2 regions of the Neobacillus sp. B4I6 genome follow, and region 1 is predicted to be linked to the other one. Evidence: predicted binding sites of a transcription regulator. Region 1 holds the regulator's gene; the other holds the start of a gene.
The links. Region 1 encodes Rex, which represses fermentation and respiration genes when NADH is low (regulators of the CRP and FNR family bind a similar motif). Its sites were predicted from a motif close to TTGTGAAATATTTCACAA; they were not measured.
Positions count from the first base shown of each region.

Region 1 (3,956 bases):
CTGTTAAGATGGCAATAATAAAGCCAGAGCCGCCCGCCCCGACAAATCCTAATAAAATCCCAAGCACAAACATCGTCAGCACAATCGCCAACTTCATCCCCTCCGATTGCAAAACCCTAGATGTCCTTCTAGGAAATGTTTTATTACTTACCTAAGGACGGGGTCATATAGGCTGATTTAAAAAAGAAAAAAACTATCATTCATTATTGTACTAAAAATTTAAAAGGTATATCGGAATTATGCCCTAATTCCCAAAATTTGAAAGACTACCTCAACTAGATTGAGATAGTCCTCCCTTAAAAGCTAAATTTTACTCGACCTAAACATGCACTGGTTGTTTTGCTTCTTCTAATGCTGATAGGCGCTGCTTAATTTCCTCAACATTGATAATTCTTTGGGCTACCCCTGTTTCCATTGCAGTATACGCAACCGCGGTTGCTACCTGTGCTGCGACCCGAGGGTCAAATGGATCTGGAATGACATAATCGGCATGGAGCTCAACCTCTGAAATTAAACCAGCAATTGCATAGACCGCAGCAAGCTTCATTTCCTCGTTGATTTCCTTGGCACGGACATCTAAGGCGCCGCGGAAAATGCCTGGGAAAGCAAGCACATTATTAACCTGGTTCGGAAAATCAGAACGTCCTGTACCCACTACAAGAGCCCCTGCTTCTTTGGCCGCATCGGGCATAATTTCCGGTACCGGGTTGGCCATGGCAAAGATAATCGGGTCACGGTGCATAGTGCTAACCATTTCCTTTGTAACGGCCCCGGCTGCTGATACCCCCACAAACACATCGGCGTCAATAAGCGCATCCGCTAACGTTCCTTGTTTTTGCTCGCGATTTGTCATTTGCGCCATTTCATCTTTGAATCGATTCATTCCGAACGGACGGCCTTCATAAATAATTCCTTTTGTATCACATAAAATAACATCCTTCACGCCCATATGCAGCAGGAGCTTAACAATCGCTACTCCAGCTGAACCTGCTCCGTTTACTGCAACACGTATATCTTCAATTTTTTTATCCGCTAATTTTAACGCGTTGATTAGACCAGCGGCTGTTACAATCGCAGTTCCATGCTGGTCATCATGAAAAACAGGAATCTCGCAGGCTTTGCGGAGGCGGTCTTCAATTTCAAAGCATTGCGGCGCAGCAATATCCTCCAAGTTCACTCCGCCAAATGTTGGTTCTAGCAGCTTGACGGTTTCTACGATCTGGTCTGTGTCAGTGGTGGCCAAGCAGATGGGAAAGGCGTCAACATCTGCGAACGATTTGAATAACACGGCCTTTCCTTCCATCACAGGCATCGCAGCTTTTGGTCCAATATTTCCAAGCCCCAGGACTGCTGTCCCATTGGATACAACTGCGACAAGATTGCCCTTCGAGGTATAATCATAAACTTTATTTTCGTCTGCATAAATGTCCAAACATGGCTCTGCCACACCTGGTGAATACGCTAGGCTTAAATCTTTTGCATTATGTACTGCCACCTTAGAATAAATCCCAACCTTGCCTTGGTGTTCCTTGTGCATTTTTAATGCTTCATCTCGTAAAATTGACATTGAATTTCCCCCACTTCCCGGTTAGTAACCGCTTGCATTTCATCTACCTACATCTTAGTGCATAAGAAAGTATTTTTATAGATTATGTAATTAAAAAAAGCAGGGATTTAATCATACAAAAGGCCTTCCACAAATTTTGTGGAAAGCCTTTTTAACTAATTATTCTTCATCTATTTCCACCGTTGGATAATGCTTTAAAAAGTAGACTAGCGATTGAAGCTCCACTGCCAAGTCAATATGATGGACCCTTATTAATGGTGGAACATTTAACCTTGCTGGAGTGAAATTTAAGATTCCTTTTACATTCGCTTTGACCAGTCGATCGGTTATCATTTGTGCGGCAGGAGCCGGAACCGTTAATATCGCCACTGAAATATTAGTTTCTGATAAAACCTTCTCTAAATCATCCATAGGATGAACGGGTACCTCGCGAATCATGGTTCCCATTTTGTCGGGATCCACATCGAAGGCGCATTCTATTTTTGTGTTATTATTTTTTAAAAAGTTATAGTTTAAAAAGGCAGTGCCAAGATTTCCGACTCCTATTAAGGCAACCTTAGTTAATTCATCCTGATCTAAGGTCTTACGAAAGAAGGATATTAAGTAATTAACATTATACCCATAGCCCTTTTTCCCTAACGCACCGAAATAGGAAAAGTCGCGGCGAATCGTTGCTGAGTCTACCTTTACTGCTTCACTCAATTCCGCTGAAGAGACCCTTTGCTTGCCGGAACTATGCAGGTTTTTTAGAAATCGATAATAGAGGGGCAGCCGTTTTGCTGTCGCCTGTGGTATTTTCGTTGTTTCATTACTCATAATCTCCCACACCCCATGAATGGTTTAGTTAAAAATTTATTTAACTCTTTCATCTCTTTTAAAATCACCGTTTTTACCGCCCGTTTTTTCGACAAGATACGTCGGTCCAATTACCATACCTTTATCAACGGCTTTACACATATCATAAACTGTTAAGGCACATGCGGATGCCGCTGTTAACGCTTCCATTTCTACGCCTGTGCTCCCCTTCGTTTTAACGGCTGCAGCAATATATAATTGATAGTTCTCATCCTTATCCTGTTCCCAAGAGAAAGAAATATTAACACCTGATAATGGAATCGGATGGCACATTGGAATCAAATCCCATGTCTTCTTTGCTGCCATGACAGCTGCTACCTGGGCCACTGCTAAGACATCGCCCTTCTTCATCTCATTATTAGTTATTTTATCATAAATTTCTTTACTAACGGTAATGCTGGAATGAGCAAGCGCCGTACGTGCCGTTTCCGGCTTATCACTGACGTCGACCATTTTTGCTCTGCCTTCTTCATTAAAATGCGTAAATTCTGCCATATAAAAAATCCTCCCATCAAATCATACACTATTTTACCTTATATGTGTGTGAAACTTTGAACTAAATATTACATTTCTTGACGATTTAGGACCCTTACTCCGCTAATATGGCGAGCAGTTTATTGCCGACATACCGGGAATAAGGTACACTAATCCTATGTAATAGAGGTGAATGAGAATGATTTTGCTACAGGTTAATCAATTACAAAAATATTATGGTGCTGACCTTATTTTATCGAATATTAAGCTCGAATTACAAACTCGGGACCGTGTTGCTCTTGTTGGACGCAATGGGGCGGGAAAATCGACATTATTGAAGATTATTGCCGGACACTTGTCGCATGATGGCGGAGAAATTATCAAGCCGAAAGAAGTGACAATTGGCTATTTAGCTCAAAATACGGGGTTAGAATCATCATTATCCATATGGGATGAAATGCTGACGGTTTTTGAACCGCTGCGATTAATGGAAAAACAACTCCGCACTCTTGAAGAACAAATGGCTGATCCTCTTGTTTTTGAAGACGGTGGAAGGTACGAAAGAATCCTAAAAGAGTACGATCATCTTCAGGTGAAATTTAAAGAACAGGGAGGGTATCAATATGAGGCAGAGATGCGCTCTGTCCTTCATGGGTTAAATTTCCATGACAAATCCTTGATGATATCTAGTTTAAGCGGCGGGCAGAAAACCCGTCTTGCCCTTGGTAAACTTTTGTTAACCAAGCCTGATATCTTAATATTGGATGAGCCCACAAACCACCTTGATATTGATACGCTTTCCTGGCTGGAGCAATATTTACAAAGTTATCATGGGGCGATTTTGATCGTTTCCCATGACCGCTATTTTTTAGATAAAGTTGTTACTCAAGTTTATGAAGTATCCCGTAAGCAAATCCAAAGGTTTACAGGCAACTATAGTTCTTACCTTGATCAAAAGGCCGCAAATTATGAGCGTGATTTAAAGCTTTTCGAAAAACAACAGCAAGAGGTCGCTGATCTCCAAGACTTTATCAACCGGAATTTAGCGCGCGCTTCGACG
Region 1 covers NZ_JBNPWB010000002.1:4,963,794-4,967,749, forward strand. The annotation lists gene QF028_RS26600 (sulfite exporter TauE/SafE family protein) at 1-91, opposite strand, end outside; gene QF028_RS26605 (NAD(P)-dependent malic enzyme) at 320-1,567, opposite strand; gene QF028_RS26610 (redox-sensing transcriptional repressor Rex) at 1,727-2,383, opposite strand; gene moaC (cyclic pyranopterin monophosphate synthase MoaC) at 2,420-2,917, opposite strand; gene QF028_RS26620 (ABC-F family ATP-binding cassette domain-containing protein) at 3,096-3,956, shown strand, end outside.

Region 2 (3,956 bases), 3.2 Mb from region 1:
TACCTTTTCAAGAAGGAATGAAAGATCAATATATTTATCGATTAAACGAAAAAGGTGATTGTCAGGAACCAATTCATCAATAGAAACAAATTCATATTCACTTTGGGTAGATACTCTTGGTTTAAACATAGATTTCACCACTTAATTTTTTATTGTTTGGTTGTGTTAAGAGCAGTGTATTATTGATTTTACAGCTCTGTTGATTTGCGCGGAAGGCACGCAGACTCCTGCGGGAGTACGGGGCAGGGGAGACCCCGCAGGCGCTTCAGCGCCGAGGAGGCTCCCCGGAACGCCCGCGGAAAGCGAAGTGCCTGGAGCGCAAATCAACAGACATGTTGCAAAGCCTATATATTAATAATATTATAATAAAATACGCGGTGAATGGTTAAAGTTATTGTAGAAAATAAGAGGCTGTCGAAAGTTTCTCGACAGCCTTAAGGCAGAGACTTCTCTCTGCCTTTTTTGGTTTATTTAACATGTGTGATTACACCTTTCAAAGTGGAGGGTTCTTTTTCCAAATCTAACAGTTTTTCCTTCATATCTAAACCTCCGCGAAAACCAGTTAACTTTCCGTTCTTACCAACCACACGATGACAAGGAACAGTAATTAATATCGGGTTTGCCCCAATTGCAGCGGCAACGGCACGTACTGATTTAGGTTTCTGCAGGAGTTCCGCGATTTCTGAGTAAGTATGTGTACATCCATAGGGAATTTCATTTAATACGTTCCAAACAGATTGTTGAAAGGGAGTCCCGTGAAAATCGATTGGAAAGGTAAAAGACGTGAGCTTTTCTTGAAAATATTCGGTGAATTCGTCTACAAAAGGTTGTAATTTTCTATCATCACGCTCCAAAAGGTGATGCGGGAGTTTTCTTTGAACCCAAGTCACCAGTTCTTCGAAGCCCTTATGATTGGACCCAACATAACAAAGTCCATCTACCGTTGCTGCGAGATACATTTTCCATGGACCATATATAAACAAACTCCAATAAATTTTCTTTTCCATTGTATAAACCTCCATTCTTTATTCCTTTCGATCATTTGGCGATACTCTGATGGAGTATCGCTGGTTATTTTTTAAAAAGTGTAGCAAAATGGGTCGGGTTTGGGATACCGACTAACATACTGATTTATCAGACCATTCGTCTCCGTTCGTAACTCCTGTGTATTTCTATACTCTTTACCATAACACCTTGGAATCAGTATACCTCTATTAAGTAAGGGAAGTAAGATATTTTGAATATAAAAGCAAGATTCCAAAGGTAAATGTAAGCGCTCTAAAATAGTTAAAGAAATATTCACAGGATTTTAAAAGAATTTGTTATAAAATAGAAGTATGTTAAACATTTCACATACTAAATGGTTCAATTAAAAAGGAGTATATTATATGGGATATAGTAAACCCGAAACAATCATGGAAATTACCGTTGAAAATGGAGTAAAAAAATCAAAATACCCTCCTTTACAGACCCTGATATTAGGTTTTGAAGCAGGTGCCTTCATTGCTTTAGGTTATTTACTTTTCATCCGTGTCACAGCAACTTTAACAGGAAATTTAGAGGGGTTAAGCAGTTTGATTGGTGCGTCTGTCTTCCCAATCGGCCTTATCCTCACCTTGCTTGCAGGTGGTGAGCTATTAACAGGAAATATGATGGCTGTGCCTCTAGCTCGAATGGCGAACAAGATTAGCACTAGACAGGTTTTCTATAACTGGTTTCTTGTTACGGTTAGTAACTTTATCGGGGCCATTTTTGTAGCATACTTTTTTGGACATCTGGTTGGACTTACCGAATCAGGCACCTTCTTGGAAAGAACGATTAGTATTGCTGACCATAAATTAGAAGCAACCTTTCTCCAAGCATTCGTTTCGGGGATTGGCTGTAATTGGCTGGTGGCAGCGGCAGTGTGGCTTTGTTATGGAGCAAACGATATGGTCGGAAAAATTGCGGGTATTTGGTTTCCAACGATGGCATTTGTCGCAATCGGATTCCAACACGTTGTAGCGAATATGTTTGTGATTCCTGCAGCGATATTTGCCGGCCATTTTACTTGGCTAGGATATATTGAAAATTTTATCCCTGTCTTTCTAGGCAATGCGGTTGGCGGATCTGTCTTTATCGCACTCGCATATTGGCACGCCTATAAGAAAAATGAACGCACATATTCGGAACCAAAAGTGGTTCAACCAATGATGAAAAGCAGCGAAAGATAATTTACAGATCAAAAAAATCATATATCTTCACTGATCAAGCTCCTTACACCTAACCTAAGGGGCTTTTTGCATATTAATCAATACTTATAAGTCATATTGACATGCAAACGGGAATAAAATCCAAGAATGAATGTACTTCGTTGGAGGTCAGCATTTACTGCATGAAAATAAAGGATAAGAGGTTGGGGGAAATGACAAAGAGTTCGTGGCTAGTATCAATTTTATTAATCTGTAGCTTAATACTTATTGCCGGATGTACAGAAAAAACGAATACAGTAAAGAAAGTTGAAGAAAAAGTATCTGAACCAGGACAACAAAAGCCCAATAAAACACCACCAGAACCACAGAATGAAGAAAAACCAAAACCAATTACGGTAAATGTCATTGATCCGAATACAAATGCTATTTTGGAAACCTTTTTACCGGTGGAAATGGGTTTTGGAACCGATAATGAAACCTATAAAAAAGAACTTGAAAAATGGGCAAAGGATTTAGCAAGAGGGACGGAAAGTACCAAAGGATATGACCAACGAATGGTTCTTGATAAGATTGGCTCCAATGGTCGAATCATTAAAGGCAAACCAAGAATTATCTTAGAGGAATCAGAGTTAGTTGAAAAGGTCATAACAGCATCGGCAACGGGTGGAGATATTGAACTACCTTTATATGTGACCGAGAGCGGTTATAAGCCTGAGGATGTTGACCAGTTAGGGGAAGTTGTCGTGGCAAGCTTTACAACGAGATTTAATAGCGGAGTTGTAGGCCGTTCAAAGAATATTCAGCTGTCGGCACAGGCCATTAATAATATCATTGTCGGAGCGGGAGATATTTTCTCATTTAATACCACTGTAGGTCCAAGTGATGCTGCCCACGGATATCAAAAGGCGAAGGAAATTGTAAATAAGCAATTAGTCGACGGTATCGGCGGAGGAATTTGCCAGACGTCATCAACCCTGTTCAATGCAGTGGATCAGGTAGGTGTTAGTTATATTGAAAAACATCACCATTCCTTGTCGGTTGGGTATGTACCTGCTGGCAGAGATGCAACCGTATCTTATGGTGGACCGGACTTTCAATTTCAGAATACCACCGGTGCCCCATTTATCATTAAATCCATCTATAAAAAGGGAACCTTAACCATCGAAGTAAGGACATCATCAACCTACCAAAGTCTGATAGTCAAACAATAATGAGTGTCAGGCACCAAACTTCTTTGGTGCCTTTTCTGCATATTCCTAACCTACAAGGAGAAAAATACCTTTGGTTCTTTTAGAAAATTGTAGGAGGAATAGTATGAAATTGTTTCAAAAAACGTTTCTTTCCTTATCGATCCTAGCACTGGTGGCGATAACGGGATATCAAAGTGCTTCAGCTCGTGCCCTAAGGGATATGGATAATCAATTTCAAACTGTTACTAAGCCTCAAGTTGTAGAGGTTAGCAGACAGAAACCAACTATAGGAAAAGATCAAGGGTTATCTGAAGAATATCATGGACATAAATCCAACCGTCCAGAAACGGTCAATCCCAAAAAGGGAAAGCCACCGGCCGCAAATAATCGTTTCATTCAGGTCCAACTATTAGGGATAAATGACTTGCATGGCCAATTAAATGTGACTCGGAAAGTAAACGGGAAACCGGCCGGTCGGGTCGATTATTTAGCAGCCTATTTAAAACAGCGTGAAGCAGAAAATAAAAATACGCTATTGGTTGAAGATGGAGACATGGTTGGGGCCAGCCCTCCA
Region 2 covers NZ_JBNPWB010000002.1:1,809,967-1,813,922, reverse strand. The annotation lists partial or broken gene QF028_RS11040 (transposase) at 1-129, opposite strand, end outside; gene QF028_RS11035 (methylated-DNA--[protein]-cysteine S-methyltransferase) at 468-1,007, opposite strand; gene QF028_RS11030 (formate/nitrite transporter family protein) at 1,389-2,213, shown strand; gene QF028_RS11025 (VanW family protein) at 2,405-3,403, shown strand; gene QF028_RS11020 (bifunctional metallophosphatase/5'-nucleotidase) at 3,507-3,956, shown strand, end outside.
Region 2: a site for Rex is predicted at 1,338-1,355, ahead of QF028_RS11030 (formate/nitrite transporter family protein). Genes of this name have one in related genera too.